DNA from 4 places in the Geodermatophilus sp. SYSU D00696 genome. Region 3 is predicted to be linked to each of the others. Evidence: riboswitches for the same ligand, from Rfam matches in the RefSeq annotation. Region 3 holds a riboswitch; each other region holds the start of a gene.
The links. Region 3 has a riboswitch for cyclic di-AMP ahead of ACI79O_RS00035 (hypothetical protein). Riboswitches for the same ligand answer to the same signal wherever they lie in the genome.
Positions count from the first base shown of each region.

Region 1: linked by a shared signal. The riboswitch ahead of ACI79O_RS08425 (C40 family peptidase) and the one ahead of ACI79O_RS00035 (hypothetical protein) in region 3 are both predicted to bind cyclic di-AMP.
Region 2: linked by a shared signal. The riboswitch ahead of ACI79O_RS21800 (NlpC/P60 family protein) and the one ahead of ACI79O_RS00035 (hypothetical protein) in region 3 are both predicted to bind cyclic di-AMP.
Region 4: linked by a shared signal. The riboswitch ahead of ACI79O_RS15055 (aggregation-promoting factor C-terminal-like domain-containing protein) and the one ahead of ACI79O_RS00035 (hypothetical protein) in region 3 are both predicted to bind cyclic di-AMP.

Region 1 is NZ_JBJGYY010000010.1:19,581-23,739, reverse strand. Features, by position in the region: gene ACI79O_RS08435 (extracellular catalytic domain type 2 short-chain-length polyhydroxyalkanoate depolymerase) at 1-655, shown strand, start outside; gene ACI79O_RS08430 (carbohydrate kinase family protein) at 658-1,572, opposite strand; gene ACI79O_RS08425 (C40 family peptidase) at 1,629-2,150, opposite strand; cyclic di-AMP (ydaO/yuaA leader) riboswitch at 2,163-2,314, opposite strand; gene ACI79O_RS08420 (hypothetical protein) at 2,669-2,821, shown strand; gene ACI79O_RS08415 (hypothetical protein) at 3,069-3,266, shown strand; gene ACI79O_RS08410 (hypothetical protein) at 3,350-3,649, shown strand; gene ACI79O_RS08405 (MBL fold metallo-hydrolase) at 3,665-4,159, opposite strand, start outside.
Region 2 is NZ_JBJGYY010000049.1:14,851-19,009, reverse strand. Features, by position in the region: gene ACI79O_RS21805 (M48 family metallopeptidase) at 1-1,043, opposite strand, end outside; gene ACI79O_RS21800 (NlpC/P60 family protein) at 1,235-2,476, opposite strand; cyclic di-AMP (ydaO/yuaA leader) riboswitch at 2,493-2,671, opposite strand; gene ACI79O_RS21795 (hypothetical protein) at 2,832-3,146, opposite strand; gene ACI79O_RS21790 (NlpC/P60 family protein) at 3,259-4,159, opposite strand, start outside.
Region 3 is NZ_JBJGYY010000001.1:5,743-9,901, forward strand. Features, by position in the region: gene xylA (xylose isomerase) at 1-307, opposite strand, end outside; gene ACI79O_RS00030 (ROK family transcriptional regulator) at 411-1,643, shown strand; gene ACI79O_RS00035 (hypothetical protein) at 1,631-2,599, opposite strand; cyclic di-AMP (ydaO/yuaA leader) riboswitch at 2,853-3,006, opposite strand; gene ACI79O_RS00040 (DNA-directed RNA polymerase subunit alpha C-terminal domain-containing protein) at 3,134-3,730, opposite strand; gene ACI79O_RS00045 (protein kinase domain-containing protein) at 3,756-4,159, opposite strand, start outside.
Region 4 is NZ_JBJGYY010000022.1:34,821-38,979, reverse strand. Features, by position in the region: gene ACI79O_RS15065 (FAS1-like dehydratase domain-containing protein) at 1-73, opposite strand, end outside; gene ACI79O_RS15060 (alkene reductase) at 146-1,222, shown strand; gene ACI79O_RS15055 (aggregation-promoting factor C-terminal-like domain-containing protein) at 1,287-1,922, opposite strand; cyclic di-AMP (ydaO/yuaA leader) riboswitch at 2,169-2,325, opposite strand; gene ACI79O_RS15050 (VOC family protein) at 2,540-2,965, opposite strand; gene ACI79O_RS15045 (TcmI family type II polyketide cyclase) at 2,962-3,645, opposite strand; gene ACI79O_RS15040 (hypothetical protein) at 3,656-3,853, shown strand; gene ACI79O_RS15035 (cytochrome P450 family protein) at 3,822-4,159, opposite strand, start outside.

The DNA of each region.
Region 1 (4,159 bases), on a different contig from region 3:
CGTGAAGCGCCCGGTCGCCGACGACCTGGCCACCTACTACCGCCACTACGGCGTGCCGCTGACCTACCAGTCCACGATCGCGGCCGGCCACGGCTGGATCAGCCCGCTCGGGCCGGTGGCCTGCGGGGCCACCGGAGCGCCGTACGTCAACAACTGCTCGCCCTACGACGCCCAGGCCGAGTCGCTGCGCGTGCTGTTCGGCTCGGTGCAGGCACCGAACACCGGCAAGCCGCGCGGCACCGTCACCGAGTTCTCCCAGGACCCGTACGCGGTCCCCGCCTCGCCGGGCATCGGCGACGTCACCCGCACCGGCGCGGCCGCCATCGGCATGGGGTCGACCGGCTACCTCTACACCCCGCGCGACTGCACCAGGCCGACCGCCGGCTGTCGGGTCGTCGTGGCACTGCACGGGTGCCAGCAGACCGCCGAGCAGATCGGTCGCACCTTCGTCGACCTGTCCAACCTCAACGCCTACGCCGACACCAACCGCTTCGTCGTCCTGTATCCGCAGGCCCGGCCCGACGCCACCCTGGGCAACCCCAAGGGCTGCTGGGACTGGTGGGGCTACCTCGGGCCCGGCGACGTCGACTACGCGACCAAGCGCGGCCCGCAGATGGCGACCGTGATGGCCATGGTGAGCGCCCTCGGCGGCTGACCTCAGGGCGGCGGCTGGGCCCCGACCACACCCGCGACCACCGCGGCCACCTCGTGGCCGGCGCGGACCGCGTCCAGGACCGGCGCCCCCGCCCGCCAGCCGGCCAGCACCCCGGCGGCGACGGCGTCCCCGCAGCCGGTGGTGTCGCGGAGCCGTCCCTCCGGCAGGGGCTCCACCGGCACCTGCCACGCACCCGCCGCGGTGAGCACCCGGGTGGGCCGGGCGCCGGCGTGCACGAGGACCAGTGCCGGCGCCCACGCGGGCCGGTCGCCGTCCAATCCCAGCACCGCGGCCTCGACGGCGTTGCAGAACAGGACGTCCGGCCGCAGCGCCACGAGCAGCTCCCGGTACGCGTCGGCCCCGTGGCGCTCGATCCGCGTCGCGGCCGCCACGTCGACGGTGACCGGCACGCCGGCGTCCCGGGCGAGCGAGGCAGCTGCCCGGAGCGCGTCCGGGAAACGGCCAGGCAACAGGTCGTAGCCGTCGAGGTGGACGGCGGCCGCGCCGGCGAGCCACGCGGCGCGGACGTCGTCCGGCTCGAGCCCGCCCTCGCCGCGGTCGGTGAGCAGCGTGCGCTCGCCGTCGGGGTGGACGAGCACCGTCGACAGGGGAGTGCGGCCACGGCGGACCACCGCCGTCTCCACCCCGCGCCCGGCCAGTCCGGCGAGCACCGTGTCCGCGAGCGGATCGGCCCCGGCCCAGCCCGCGAACCGCGCCGGGGTGCCGCGACGGGCCAGGTTCGCCGTCACGTTGGCCGGCGCCCCGCCCGCCGTCGTCGTCCGGGCCACCCGCTGCTGGCTCCCGACCACCAGCGGAGCGGTGAGCTCCAGCAGCTGGTCGGCGACGAGCTTGCCCACCGCCACCACCGGTCCGGAGCCGGCGCGGCGGGGCCACCGGGGACCGTCCTCGTGCACCACGACACGAGAGTGCCCCGGCCGGAGGGCCCGGCCGGGGCACCGTTCCGCGACGTGCGTCAGGCGACCCGGCGGGCGCCCGCGTAGCTCGGCATCGAGTCGAGGTCGACGACGGCCACCGGCTTGCTGGCGGTCGAGGCGTGGACCATCTGGCCGTTGCCGATGTACATGCCCACGTGCGACACCGGGCTGTAGAAGAACACCAGGTCACCGGGCTGGAGGTCGGCCTTCGCCACCGCGGTGCCGAAGGTCGACTGGGCCTTCGACGTGCGCGGGATCGAGACGCCGGCCGCCTTGTAGGCGAAGCTGGTCAGGCCCGAGCAGTCGAAGGAGTCCGGCCCGGTGGCGCCGTAGACGTACCGGTCACCGACCTGGGCGAGCGCGGTGTCGACGGCGACCTGGGCCGCGCCGGTGGGCGCAGGCGCCGGCGCGGCGGCCACCGTCCCGGTCGCGGTGCCACCACCACCGCCCGCGGCAGCCGAGGCCGGGAGGGGCGAGAGGACGATGCCGGCTCCGGCGATGGCCGCGACGGCGATGCCGCGGAACGAGCGACGAGCGGTGGACGTGCGTGCAGTCGTCATGGACGACGGTTCTCCTGTTCTCCGCGACCGCCTACCGGGTTAGCTGACGGGTTCGGACGGAGGAGTCGCCCGGCGCGACGAGTCGCGCTCCACCCCAGTGCTGCAGTGGGTCCCCGGCCCGGGCTGCCGGCTGATTCCGGCACCCGGTTCGGCGTGGCCACCAGGTGTCGCACGGGGCGCGACGAAGGACCCTGGCGGACCGGCGACGACGGTAGGGAGGGGTCAGGGGGCCCTCAACCGACGGAACGCGGCGCCACGCCCGGCGCGGACCTGCGGATTTGACTGGCCTCCCGGACCCGACACGCCAGCGCGACCACCGGGCACGCCCAGGTCCTGGACACGCGGCGGCACCCGGTCGGGCGCCGACACGCCGGACGGGACGAGAAAGGACGCAACGGTGCGTCCGTACGCCCCGTCAGCGGCCCGCCACCGGTGGAACGGGTGAAAGGCCGGGATCCCCACGGTTGCCCCGCGCGTTGACGGGGCAACGGGACAGGAGCCGACAGGAGGAGGACCCCGTGGGGATGTTGAGGAAGCTCGTGGCTTCGGGCGTCGCCGCCAAGGTGGTGCAGGAGCTCCAGAAGCCGCAGAACCAGGCGAAGATCAAGCAGTTCGTCCGCGACTTCCAGAACAAGAACAAGAAGGGCGGCACGAGCGGCCGGGCCTACTGACCGACCGACGCCCTACCGCGCCCCCCGTCCCGCTCCGGGACGGGGGGCGCGGTGCTTCTCGCGCTGGTTGCCGCCCCATTGCCGGCTCTCCCGGCGCTCTGCGGGCGTGATCGAGCCGGCAGAGCACGGGATCAGCCGGCACACCGCGTCTCGGGGCGACGGTTTCCGCAGCCGGCCGGCCGGGCACCCCGGCACCGACCGGGGTGAGCCCAGCCGGCCGGTCGGTGCTCGGCGGAGGAGGTCCGCAGTGACCGAGGGCTCGATGACCGGACGGCCGTACGGCGGCACGAACGACCGCTCCGGGCAGGACGACGACGTGCTGCCCGGCGAGCGCCCCGTCCACGACGACGAGGACGCCGAGGTGGGCGCCGCGCCCGACCAGTCGCCCCGCGCCGGTGAGAGCGGGATGGGCACCGGCGACCGCCCGGGCTTCCCCGGCAGCTGACCGCCTCGTTCCCCGCGCCGCGTCATCCCCGCCGCCTTCCGGCGTCTCCACAGATGCGGGGACCGACGGAGGCGAGGGACGCGATGACGACCACGAGCACGACCAGCGCTGCAGCGGGCGCGGACGGGACCGCCGGGTCCCCGACCGGAAGTCGACCGCAGGAGCGGCTCGAGCACGTGGAGGCACTGCGGCGGGCAGCGACCCACCTGGCGACGGCGGAGTTCCTCGAGCGCCGCGCCGACCGGTCGGTCAACGCCGCGCTCGGCGCCCTGTTGCGCGAGCGCGCCCGCGAGCGCCGGTGCCGGGCCGGGGGGATCCTCGCGGGACTCGGGATGCGCCCAGCGGCCCGGCGGTGCCTGGACGGTGCCCCCGCGCCGGCGTGACCGCCGGGGACGCCCTCAGGCCCGGCAGCCGATGGGGCCGCCGTGGAAAGCGACCATGTCGGGCCAGATGCCGGCCAGCGGCAGCCGCTCGCCGTGGGGCCGGCCATCGAGCTCCGCGTACGCCCGGTGCAGGTTGCCCACGAGCCGCTCGGACTCCTGCCACGCCGCGTAGGGGTTGCCCGCGTGCCGGCGCGCGGTCTCCAGCGGCGACCACCCCGCCGCGTGCCCCTCGCGCGCCGTCGCGTCGACGAAGGCCGCGTAGCCGGCGAGGTCGTCGAGCAGCCGGGGGACCTGGTCCCCGCGGCACACCGGGCCGTGCCCGGGCACCAGCACCTCCGGCTCCAGCGCCCGCAGTGCGGCCAGCGCCCGCGGGTACCCGGCCACGCTGCCCTCGGCGAGGAACGGCTGGCCGCCGGCGAAGGCGACGTCGCCCGCGAAGGCCACCCGCTCGCCGGGCAGCCAGACGACGACGTCGCCGCGCGTGTGCGCCGGGCCCACCGCGTGCAGCTC
Region 2 (4,159 bases), on a different contig from region 3:
GTGGCGACCAGCGAGCCCACGGCGGTCAGCAGCAGCACCAGCGGGACCACGCGCGGGTCACCCGCGGAGTCCGCGCCCGCGCGGCGCAGCAGCGCCGGCCGGGACAGCAGCCACCCCAGCAGTGCCACCGCCGCGGCCGCGCCGAGGGCGCCCAGCAGCGTGCCGGTCAGGACGTCGTCGGCGGCGACGTGCCCGAGCTCGTGGGCGACGATCGACTCGATCTCGTCGTCGGGGACGTCGGCGAGCAGGGTGTCGTAGACGACGACGCGGCGGGTGGACCCGAACCCGGACACGTAGGCGTTCAGCCGCGTCGTCCGGCGCGAGGCGTCGGCGACCAGGACGTCCTCGACCGGGTTGCCGCTCTCCTCGGCGAGCTGGAGCAGGTCGGTGCGCAGCTGTCCGGCCGGCAGCGGCTCGAAGCGGTTGAACGCCGGCTCGATGACCACCGGGTAGAGGAACGAGCCGGCCACCACGAGCCCCGCCGCGCCGGCTGCCGCCCACGCCCACCAGGTGCGCGGCGCCCGGCGGGCCAGCCACACCAGGGCGAGCAGGGTGAGCGCGGTCAGGCCGGCGTCGATGGCGGTGGAGACCGCGACGTCGCGCAGCCACAGCCCCCAGGACCGGGTCGACAGGCCGTAGCGGTGCCGCACGACCTCGCCGTAAGCCGACAGCGGCAGCGTGACCAGCCGGCCGGCGACCACCAGCGCGACCGTGCCGAGGAGCAGCGTGAGCGGCCAGCGCCCACCCACGGGACGGCCGACCGCGGTGACCAGCCGGCTGCCCAGGCGCGTGAGGCCGAGCAGCGCCGAGACGGTGAGGCCGAGCAGCAGGCCCACCAGCGAGGCGGGGCGGACCGCGGCGGCGAAGGCCTCGGCCCGGCGCACCACCTCGGCGGGCAGCCCGGCGTCGGCGCTGAGCGGCGTCGCGCCACCGGGCGGGGTGGGCAGCACCGTCCAGGGCGTCCGGACGGCGACGACGACCACGAACGCCGCACCGAGAACGAGCGCGACCAGCAGGGCGGCGCGGGAGGCGGTCCGGTTCACCCGCCCGCCCAGCTCACGCGGCCGATCCTAGGCGGACCGGCCCGCCCGGCCGCCCCGGTCCCCGGACCCGGCACCGGCCACGACGAGGGCCGGTGACCCGTGAGGGTCACCGGCCCTGGCGACGTGCTGGGTTGGCCATCCCCCAGGGGCCCGCCGCGAGCGTCCGAACGGCGGGGGGAGGGGTCCTTCCGTCAGGCGATGCGGCGCATGGCGGTGATGCCGCTCATCGAGTCGACGGACACCACCTTGACCGGCACGCCGGAGGTCGAGGCGTGCACCATCTGGCCGCCGCCGATGTACATGGAGACGTGGCTGACCGGGCTGTAGTAGAAGATCAGGTCGCCCGGCTGCAGCTCCGACCGCGAGACGGCGGTGCCCATCTGCGACTGCATCCGGCTGGAGTGCGGCAGGCTGATCCCGGCCGCCGCGTAGGCGTACTGGGTCAGGCCCGAGCAGTCGAAGGCGTTCGGCCCGCCGGCGCCCCACACGTAGGGGTCGCCCACCTGCGCCAGCGCCGTCTGCACCGCCACCTGCGCGGCGCCGCTATACCCACCCGCGGGGGCCGCCGGAGCCGGGGCGGCCGCCGCCGGAGCCGCCGCCGCCGGAGCCGCCGCGGCCGGAGCCGCCGCCGCGGGAGCCGCGGGAGCCGCAGCCGCCGGGGCGGCCGCCGCGGGAGCAGCCGCTGCGGCCGCCGCCTCGGCCGCGGCGTCGGCGGCGGCCTCGGCCTCGGCGGCGAGCGCCTGCTGCCGCGCGGCCTCGGTCAGCGCCTCGAACTGGGCCTCGTAGTCGGCGATGTCGGCCTCGAGCCGCTCCTCCTGGGCGTCGAGCTCCTCGAGCGTGGCCTCCGCATCGGCCCGGGCGGCGTCGGCCTCGCGCTGCGCCTCCTCCGCCGCGGTGGCGGCCTCGCCGACCTGCGCGAGCACGTCGGTGGTGTGGCCGGAGATGTGGTCGAGGGTGGCCAGCGAGCTGACGAACTCGTCGGCCGAGTCGCTGGTCATCAGCAGGTCCAGCTGGGCGAAGGTGTCGTTGCTGCTGGTCCAGGCACTGCGGGCGACCTGGCGGATCTGCCCGTCGAGGTCCTGCAGCCGGGAGCGGGCGTCGCCGAGGGCCCGCTCGGCGGCCTCGGCGGCGGCCTGCTGGCGGGAGAGGACCTCGCGGGCCTCGTTGACCTGCTCGCTGACCGCCTCGAGCCGGCGGCCGGCGTCGGCGGCGAGCTCGGCGGCCTGCTCGGGGGTGGCGGCCCGCTCGGGGTCGGCGACCGCGGTGCCGGGCACGAGGGCCACGGTCAGGGCGGCGGCGGTGCCGACCAGCGCGACCCGGCCGAGGAGCCGGCGCGGTGAGCGGCGGTGCGGGCCGGCGACGCGGGCGGTCGCGGGTGCGGAGGAGGTGGACTGTGCGCAGGCATGCCCCGGGCAGGGGCGGGGGGTCGCCACGGGCGGCGGCTCTCCGTTCTTCCTCAGCAACCGCCTACCGAGTTAGCTGACGGGTTCGGGCTGGGAAGACGTGCCCTATCAGGCGTGCGCCGGCGGGCCGGTGCACGCGAGAACTCACCCCAGTGCTGCGGTGGGTCCCCGGCTCACCTCGCGCGCACCCGCAGGCGGCGTCCGGTGACTCGGCGGTGACCGGCCGAGGTCACCTCGCGTCAGGTGACGACCACCCGGCCGGACGCGGTCACAGTACGGACGTGATGAGTTTGTGACAAACGGGACCCCTGCTGACTGTGAGAACACGCACAGTGAGCAGTAGCGCCCACTCCGGTGTGTACCCGTTCGGGCGTCGACCTGCGCCTCAGCCGGTGCGGCGCCGTCCGCCGGGACGCTCCCCGCGCGCCGGGCGGTGACGCAACGGAGGCACCAGGCCGACCTCCGCCAGCGCCCGCACGGCGCGCCGCTCGACGTCGTCGAACTCCACGACCACGCCCGACGGCGGGGGCACCGCGTCCCCGGCGGCCGGCCCGGTCGCCCGCGCGGCCGGGACCGGCGGCACCGGCAGCAGCACGGGCCCGGTGCCCCTCTCCGCCGGCGGCGCACCCAGCAGGACGGTGACGACGCAGTCGGCGCAGCCGGTGCCGCGCACGGTGCAGGTGTCGCAGTCGATGAGCATGGCCGTGTCCCCCCTCCGGTGCCCCGGGCCGCCCCGGGTGCCGGGCCGCGGTCGGGACGGGTCTCCCTGTCGGTTGCTCCGCACGCTAGGGACGGCCACCGACAGTCCCGGCTCAGCTGCCCGCGAACTCCCAGTGCCAGGGCTCCTCGCGGCCGTTGCCCGGGTCCGCCCAGGTGGGGTGCAGCCAGCCGAAGCGGCCGGCGTTGGCCACCATCCAGGCGTACTGCGGGGTGCCGAAGGTCTCGATGCCGCCGCACAGGTCGACCGCCAGCCCCCAGCCGTGGTTGCTCGTCCCCGGGACCGCGGCCAGGGCCGGTTTCTCGCCGTAGAGCCGGACCTGGCCGGCGTAGGTGCGGTAGGAGTCGGTGATGCAGACCGGCCGGCCGAACTCCGCCTCGAACGCCGCGCTCATCGCCCGGTAGGCCGCGGCGGCGTCGCAGCGCAGCGCGTGCCCGCCCACGCCGAGGGGGCACAGCGCGCTGGGCGGGACGAGGCCGTTGGGGTACCCGCCCCAGGCGCGGGTCCCGTCGAAGCTGGGCGGGTACACGGTGTTGCCGCACTCCACCCGCAGCGCACCGCCCGAGGGCCCCGGCGCGGCCACCTCGGGGCGAGTGCCGAGGGCCGGCCGGCCCACGTGCAGCACCTGGTCGGCGGGCAGCCGGCGGACGACGACCGCGCCGGCCCGCCCGTCGGCGGCCAGCATCGTCTCCCGGTCCAGCGCGATGCCGACGTGGCCGAGCCCCGACTCGGGCGTCCCGAGGAACACCAGGTCGCCGGGCAGCACGTCGGCCGGGTCGACCGGCACCGTGACGGCGTACAGCCCGGCCTGGTCGGCGGGCAGGTCGACGCCCGCGGCGCCGTAGACCGTGGAGACCAGCGAACCGCAGTCCCAGGAGTCCGGGCCGGCCGTCCCCGGCGCGTAGGGCTGCCCCAGCGTGTCCATCGCCGCGCTGACGGCGGCCACCGTCTCGGCGGGCAGCACCAGCAGCGACGTCGGCTCGCGCGGGAACTGG
Region 3 (4,159 bases):
CACCCTCCTTGAACACCGGGTGGGTGAACAGGTTGGTGGTCACCATCGGCACGACCAGGCCGGTGTCGGCCAGCGCCTGCTTGAAGCGCTCGATGGTCTTGGCGCGCTGGTCGTCGTCGCTGCCGAACGGGATCACGTCGTCGTCGTGGAAGGTGACGCCGTAGGCGCCCAGCTCGGCGAGCTTCTCGACGGACTCGACCGGGTCGATCGCCGGACGGGTCGCGTCACCGAAGGGGTCGCGGGCCGGCCAGCCGACCGTCCACAGACCGAAGGTGAACCTGTCCTCACGGGTGGGCTGCAGGGGCATGGGGATCCTTCCGCCGGGCACCGGGGCGCTCGTCCGGGTGACGCGGGCCACCGCTTTTGTGCTGCGGTAGAACATAAACGATCCACCCGGCTAACCTCAACCCGTGTCCGACGGCCGCGTCCTCACCGGTGCCCGGCAGTCGACGCTGCGGGCGACCAACCTGGCGCTGGTCCTGCGCGCGGTGTGCGCCGACCCCGGCGAGCTGTCGCGGGCCGGCGTCGCGGCGGCGCTGGGCACCACGCGCGGCACGGCGTCCCGGCTGGTCGACGACCTGGTCGCCGGCGGCCTGCTCGACGAGGTCGAGCGCGGGCCGGCGTCGCGCCGGGGCCGGCCGGCCACCCCGCTGGCACCGGGGTCGGGGCCGGCGGGGCTGGGCATGCAGGTCGACGCCGGGCTGGTCGCGGTCCGGGTGGTCGACCTGCGCGGGCGGACGGTCGCCGAGCGGCTGCACGAGGAGGACCTGCGCGGCAGCGACCCGGTCGCCACGCTGGACCGGCTCGGCCGGCTGGGCGCCGAGGTGCTCGGGTCGCTGCCCGCCGGTGTGCGGGTGGTGGGCGCCGGGCTCGCGCTGCCCGGCCTGGTCGACGCCGGGCGGGGCCTGCTGCTGCGGGCGCCCAACCTCGGCTGGTCGCGGGTGCGCCCCGCCGACGTGCTGGCCGACCTGCTCCCCGACGGGCTGGTCCCGGTGCTCGGCAACGAGGCCGACCTCGCCGCGCGCTGCGTCGCGCAGAGCGCCCCGGGCCGGCCGGGGCCGCACCGGGACTTCGTCTACCTGTCGGGGCAGATCGGCATCGGCGGGGCCGCGGTGCTCGGCGGCCGGGTGATGACCGGCAGCTCGGGCTGGGCCGGCGAGATCGGCCACGTCTGCGTCGACCCGGCCGGGCCGGACTGCCCGTGCGGGTCGACCGGGTGCCTGGAGCGCTACGCCGGCCGGCTGGCGCTGCTGGCCGCCGCCGGGGTGCCCGCCGACGCCGGCCCCGCGGAGCTGCGGGCCCGCGCCGAGGCCGGCGACCCCGGCGCCCGCCGCGCGCTCGACCGCGCGGCGTGGGCGCTGGGCGTCGCGCTGGCCGGGGTGGTCAACGTGCTCGACATCCCCACGGTGGTGCTCGGCGGTCACCTCGCCGAGCTGACCGACCTGCTGCGCCCGGGGCTGGAGGAGCACCTGGCCCGGCGGGTGCTCTCGGCCCGGTGGCGCCGGCCGTTCGTGGCGGCGGGCGGCGCCGTGCCGGCCGCGGGGGCGACCGGCGCGGCGCTGCGCGCGCTCGACGCGGTGCTCGAGGACCCGGTGCGCTGGCTGGCGCCCGCGGCGCGGGAGGTCGCGGCTCAGCCCACGTAGTTGACGTGCACGTGGTCGTAGTGGTTGGCCGTGACGCCGCCCCGGTCGGCCATGGTCGACCACGAGCCACCCGGCGAGGAGAGCATCCGCTGCTCCCAGATGAGGTAGTCGACGCCGAGCTCGTCCCAGTGCTCGACGTGGTACTGCACGATCGCGTCGCCGAGGGCGGCGTCGGTCAGCACCATGTAGTCCAGCGCCAGGCCGGAGGGGTGCCCGCCCGGGTCGGCCGCGCTCGCGCGGGTGCCGCCGAGGGTGATCGACGCGGCGCCGGGGACGTTGCTGACCACGGCGTCGGCGGCGGCCTGCACCACCGAGCGCACCGGGCCCGAGGTGTTGGTGATCCGGGCGACGCGGGAGGCCGTGGTCCCCGACGACGAGGACGAGGCCGACGACGAGGCGGCCGGGGAGGACGCCGCCTCCGACCCGCCGGACTCCCCCTCGGCCTCCTCCGCCGCCGCCTGCGCCTCCGCGGCCTCCGCGGCGGTCTGGGCCTCCGCGGCCGCGGCCGCCTCGGCGGCGGCCCGCTCGGCGGCGGCCTGCGCCTCCGCGGCGGCCTGCGCCTCGGCGGCGAGCCGCGCGGCCTCGGCCGCCTGCGCGTCGCGCACGGCCTGGTCGGCACCGGCCTGCGCCTGTGCGGCGGCGGTCTCGGCGGCCTCGCGGCTGCCGCGGCTGGCCGCCAGCTCCTCGAGCACCTGCAGGTCCTGCGGCTGCACCTGCGGGACCTCGGTCGCGGTGCCGGTCTGCGCGGGCAGGCCCAGCGCCTGGGCGACGGTCACGGTCTCCGACGTCCCCGCCTGCGCCTCGGCGGCCGGGTCGGGGCCGACCAGCACGTTGGCCACCAGCGCGCCGGCGGCGGCGACGCCGAGCAGCAGCGCGGGGCGGCGGACGGGGGCGCGGCGGGACCGGCGGGCGGCGCCGGCGGCGGGCCGCGGGATCTCGGCGGTGGGGGCGTCCATCGGGGGGAGGTGCTCCAGGGGTACGGGCACGGCGCGGCCGGCGGCGGCGCCGTGGAGGGGTGCGGGGCAGTGGGCGGCACCGGCCGTCGGGGCGACGCGGGCGCACCGGCGGGCACCACCCGAGGAGCTCGGGTGGGCGCGGTGCGGCGTCGGGACGGCCGGGCGCGGTCAGATGCGGGAGCGCACCCGGGTGCGGCGGAGCCGGCGGGGTGGTGCGGTCGTGCTGCAGAAGCGCGCCATCCGGCGGGCTCTCCGTTTCTCCCGTGGGCCGCCTACCGGGTCAGCTGACGGGTTCGGGCGGGAAGCAGCCCTACCCGCGGCCGGACGGTGTCCGGCGGGCGGGATTCACCCCAGTGGTGCGGTGGGTCCCCGGCTCGCCCGGGAGGGCGACTCGGCGGCATCCGTCCGGACTCCCCGGACGGGGACTGACGGCCGGTCGGACGGCGGCCACGGTAACCGTCGTTACCGCACCGTGACAATCCCGCGGCGGCGGAGCGTGACGAGCATCGCGTGTCGCGGCGGCGTGTCGGGCCGTCAGGCGCCGAGCAGCCGCCGCAGCCAGTCGACCTGGGTGCGCACCGACCACAGCGCGAGGCGGCCGGGCACGGTCACCGCGGCGCGGGCCACCCGCACCCCGAGCCGCACCAGGTCGGCGTACTCGGCCGGCCGGGGTGCAGGCGCCGGGCGGGCGGCGCGGCGCGGGGCGGACGCGGGCGGGGCCGCCTCCGCCTCGGGCTGCGGACCGGGCGCCGTCCCCTGCTCCGGCGCGGGGGCCCCGGGCACCAGCAGGTCGAGGCCGCTGCGCCGGCGGGGGTCCCGCAGCGAGGCGAAGGAGGGGATCTCCGGCGCGTCGGGCGCCCCGTCGTCCTCGGCCGGCAGCGACAGCTGCCCGTCGCGCGCCGCCGTCCCCGATCGGGGCAGCGGCGTGGGCGGCTCCGGCACGACGCGGCGGATCGCCGTCACCAGGCCCGCGCCCAGCCCGGGCACGGCGGCGAGCTCACGGCGGCTGAGGGCGGCGAGCGCGGCGACGTCGGTGATGCCGGCGCGGGTCAGCGCGGTGACTGCCCGGGTGGGCAGGCCCAGCGTCTCGATCGTCCCCGCCGGAGCGTCCCCCGGTGACCTGGTCGGCATGGCGGAGGACCCTAACCGCCCGCGGTCAGCCGGCCGCACCCGTGTCGGGAGCCGCGCTGCCCCCGTCGGGTGCCGACGACGTCGCCGACCCCGGGGACGTCGCGCCCGACGACCCCGACGGCGCGGGCTCCGAGGGCTCGCTCGGGGCGGGCTCCGACGGCTCGCTCGGGGCCGCCCCGGTCGGGTCGGTCGGGGCCGGCTCGGTCGGGGCGCTGTCCGAGGGCGCCGGCTCGGTCGGCGCGGGCCCGGTGGGGTCGGTCGGGGCCGGCTCGGTCGGGACGCTGTCCGAGGGCGCGGGCTCGGACGGGGCGGGCTCCGAGGACACCGCGTCCGAGGGGGCCGCGTCGGAGGGGGCCGCGTCGGAGGGCGCGGGCTCGGCCGGCGCGGGCTCGGCCGGCGCGGGCTCGGGGGACGCTGCGTCCGGGGACA
Region 4 (4,159 bases), on a different contig from region 3:
CGGGCGCGACCACCGCGGTGCCGGTCAGCGGGCCCGGGGACCAGCCCGCGACGGCGTCGGTCAGGGAGGACACGGCGTCATCGTGCCGCCTGTGACGCCGCCCGCACCCCGGAATGGCGCGGGCCGTGCGGGTGTCGGAACCGGCGTGGACCTGTTCTCACCCGTGAAACTCGGCGACCTCGAGCTCGCCAACCGCGTGGCCATGGCGCCCCTGACCCGGATGCGGTCCGGCTCCTCGGGCGTGCCCGGCGACCTCGTCGTCGAGCACTACGCGCAGCGCGCCGGCGTTGGCCTGGTCGTCACCGAGGGCACCTACCCGAACCACGAGTCGCAGTCCTTCGTCGGCCAGCCCGGCATCGTCACCGACGAGCAGGTGGCCGGCTGGCGCCGCGTCGCCGAGGCGGTGCACGCCCGCGGCGGCCGGATCGTCCTGCAGGTCATGCACGGCGGGCGGGTCACCCACCCCGACGTCAACGGCGGCCGCCGCGTGGTGGCCCCCAGCGCCATCGCGATCGACGGCGCCGGCCACACCGAGAAGGGCAAGCAGCCCTACCCGGTGCCGCACGCGCTGACCACCGAGGAGGTCCGGGACGTCGTCCGGGACTTCCGGCGGGCCGCCGAGCGCGCCGTGGAGGCCGGGCTGGACGGCGTGGAGGTCCACGGCGCCAACGGCTACCTGCTGCACGAGTTCATGGCGCCGTCGTCCAACGTCCGCGACGACGAGTACGGCGGCTCGCCGGAGAACCGGGCCCGCCTGGTGGCCGAGGTGGTCACCGCGGTCGCCGACGCGATCGGCGCCGGCCGCGTGGGCCTGCGGATCTCGCCCGAGCACGGCATCCAGGACGTCCTCGAGCCCGACCGCGGCGACGTCCTCGCCACCTACGGCGCGCTGCTCGACCGGCTGCGTCCGCTCGGCCTGGCCTACCTGTCGGTGCTGCACCGGGAGCCCGCCGGCGACCTGGTCCAGGAGCTGCGCCGCCGCTCCGGCGCGCCGCTGATGGCCAACAGCGGCTTCGGCGCCGTCACCACCCGCGAGGAGGCGGTGGCGCTCATCGAGGCCGCGCACGCCGACGTCGTCGCCGTGGGCCGGGCGGTGATCGCCAACCCCGACTTGGTCGAGCGCTGGGCCGGGGAGCACCCGGAGAACGAGATCCGGTCGCACCTGTTCTACGCGTCGGGTGCCGAGGGCTACACCGACTACCCCACACTGCGCGCCAGCTGAGACGCCGCGCGGCGACCCGGGAGCCCTCACCGGACGGGCCGGAGGGGGCTCCCGGGTCAGTCGGTCAGTACCAGTTGTTGGCCTGGAAGTGGCTCCAGGCCGCGCAGGGGCTGCCGTACCGGTTCTCGATGTAGACCAGCCCCGCGTCGATCTGCCGGTACGGGTCCGACGTCTTCGCGATGCCGGTGCCCGCCCAGGTGGAGTCGAGGAACTGGGCGATGCCGTAGGCGGTGCTGCTGGGGTTCTGCGCGTTCGGGTTCCAGCCGCTCTCCCGCTCCCAGAGCTGCTCGAGGCAGCCGAACTGGGTGGCGTTCCCGCCGAGCTGGGCCAGGGCGTAGTCCTTGTAGGCCGCCTCGCCCGAGGCGGCGGGTGCCGCGGCCGGCGCGGGAGCCGGTGCCGGGGCGGGTGCGGAGGCCGGCGCGGGAGCCGGTGCCGCCGCGGGAGCGGCGGGCGCCGCCTCGCCGTCGCCCTGGTTCCAGCCACCGTCGCGGTCACCGTCCCAGCCGCCCCACTGGGAGCTGGAGCTGCGGTCACCGGAGTCCCAGTGGTCGTCGGCTTGGGCCACCGCCTGCCCGCCGAAGGTGAGGGCGAGGGTCATCGCCCCCGTGGCGGTCAGCAGGTGCAGGACGCGGCGGCGCGGTCGCGCGGCGACGAGGGTGTCCTGGGCGGCGGTGTGCTCGAGGTCGGTGGGTGCATGCATCGGGTCGTCCTCCTGGAGGTGTGGTCGCCGGACGCCGTCACCGGACGGCGCCGGGTGGGTCGGGATGCGGTGGGCCCCGAGGCCCGTGAGGGCAGGGGTCGGCAGCCGGGCGCGCGGCACCGGCCGGACCAGGGGCCCGGCTGCGGGCGTGCGACGGCTGCTGCGTGCAGTGGCTGGGCAGGCGGGAGCGCGACGGTCCCGGACCTGGGCGCGCGGGGGCTCGGGGCCCCAGGGCGCGGATGTACTCCGTCCTCCCGTGGCCGCCTACCAGGTGAGCTGACGGGTTCGGGCTGGGAGTGCCCTACCCGCTCCCGGAGGGCCGGGAGCGGGACTCACCCCGGTGGTGCAGGTGGGTCCCCGGCTCGCACCCACGGGGGTGGGCGCGACTCGGCGGCATCCGGCAGGGGCCCCCGGACGGGGACGAGACGACCGGCCGGACGCCGAAACGCTAAGGACGTGACCGGATGGTCACAATCGGAGGTGCCGACCGGAGCGCGACAGGCCGACGCCACGTCCCCTCCGCGCACGGCTGGTCACCCCGCGCGACCAATCTCCTCCGGACACGCCGCGGCCGCCGGGACCACGGGTCCCGGCGGCCGCGTCCGATCGCGTGCGGACTACCCGGGTCGGCGGGCACCGTCCCCGGGGAGGTCGGCTGCGTGGTGCCGCTCGGAGGAGATGCCGACCACGTTGCCGAACGGGTCGACGACGGCGGCGCTGACGATCGGCCCGTGCGGCGTGAGCGGGATGTACTCCTTCGCGCCCATCGCGGTGAGCCGCTCGAGCACGGCGTCGAGGTCGTCGACGTCCCAGTAGCCGACCGCGCCGCCGGTCTCCAGCGCCATGCCCGGAGGGGCGGAGGCGCGGGAGGCGATCGCCAGTGACGTCCCCTCGTCGATGCGGAACTTCGCGTAGCTGGGCCGTCCGCCTGGGCCGGGCCTGGTGAAGCCCGGCCCGGTACCCAGGAGCTCCGTGTACCAGGCGACGGCCGCGGCTACGTCGTCGGCGAAGTAGGTCTGGTTGGCGAACCGGCGCAGGCTCATGACGTGCCCTCGCGGGGCGCGGGAAGCTGGTCCCCGGGCGCCCAGTCGGGAGCCGTCCAGCGGTGGAAGACCCGGGCCACCGAGTCGCGCGGGGTCTGCCACGTCTCGGGGTTGTACGGGCTGACGTAGGGAGCCAGGTCCTCCATGACCTTGGCGAATGCCGGCCGCATGGACTCGTGGTTCTGCCGCACGGCCGCCGCCTTGGCCCGGTCCTGCTCCAGGAGGTGCACGAATACGTCTTCCATGGAGTACAGCCAGCGGCCGGTGACGCCGGTCTCCGTGGGCAGGCCACCCGCGTCGGATGCGGCGAACACCCGGGCGATGTCCTCCTCGCTGCCCGGCCGCATCCGCTGGACGATGACGGTCATCTCCCGGTCGGGGGAGACCTCGCCCTCGGGCACCCAGCTGTAGAAGTGCTTCGCCACCGAGTGCGACGGGTTCTGCCAGTAGCTGGGGTAGGGCGTCACGTACGGTGCGATGGCCTCGGCGATCGCCTGGAACGCCGGCAGACCGCGGCGCTGGCCGGAGACCTCCGGGTCCTCCTTGCGCTCGATGACGTGCAGGTAGAGGCCCTCGTAGGAGAGCAGGACCCGCCCGACGACGCCCATGTCCTGCGGCCGGGTGGTCCGGTCGTAGTAGGCGAACACCGGTCCCACCTTGTCCTCGCTGCCAGGCACCATCCGGCAGACGATGACGTTGCGGAACGGCCGCCACGTGGCCGAGTTCCAGCTGGCCGGCGACGTGGACGTGTTCGTGAACTCGACCGTGTCGTTCGCCCAGGGCGGTTCGGTGGGTGTCGTCGTCGCGTCGGCTGCAGGGTCGGCCGACGGGGTCGAGGGCGGCGTGGTCTGGGTCATCACGAGCCTCCTTGGAGAGGGGTGGGGGTGAACCGCAGCGGGAGCTCGAGCAGCCCGCGGAAGGCCGACGCCGCCGGCAGCCACTGCAGCTCCTCGACGGGGACGTCGAGGCGCAGGTCGGGCAGGCGGACGAGGATCCGCCGCAGCGCGGTCGTCGCCTCCAGCCGTGCGAGGGCGGTGCCCAGGCACTTGTGGATGCCGTGCCCGAAGGACAGGTGGTGCGTGGAGCCGCGGGAGAGGTCCAGCGCGTCGGCGTCCGGGACGAACTCCGGGTCGTGGTTGGCCGCGCTGAGCACGATCGTGACGATCGAGCCCGCGGGGACGGTCACGCCGCCGA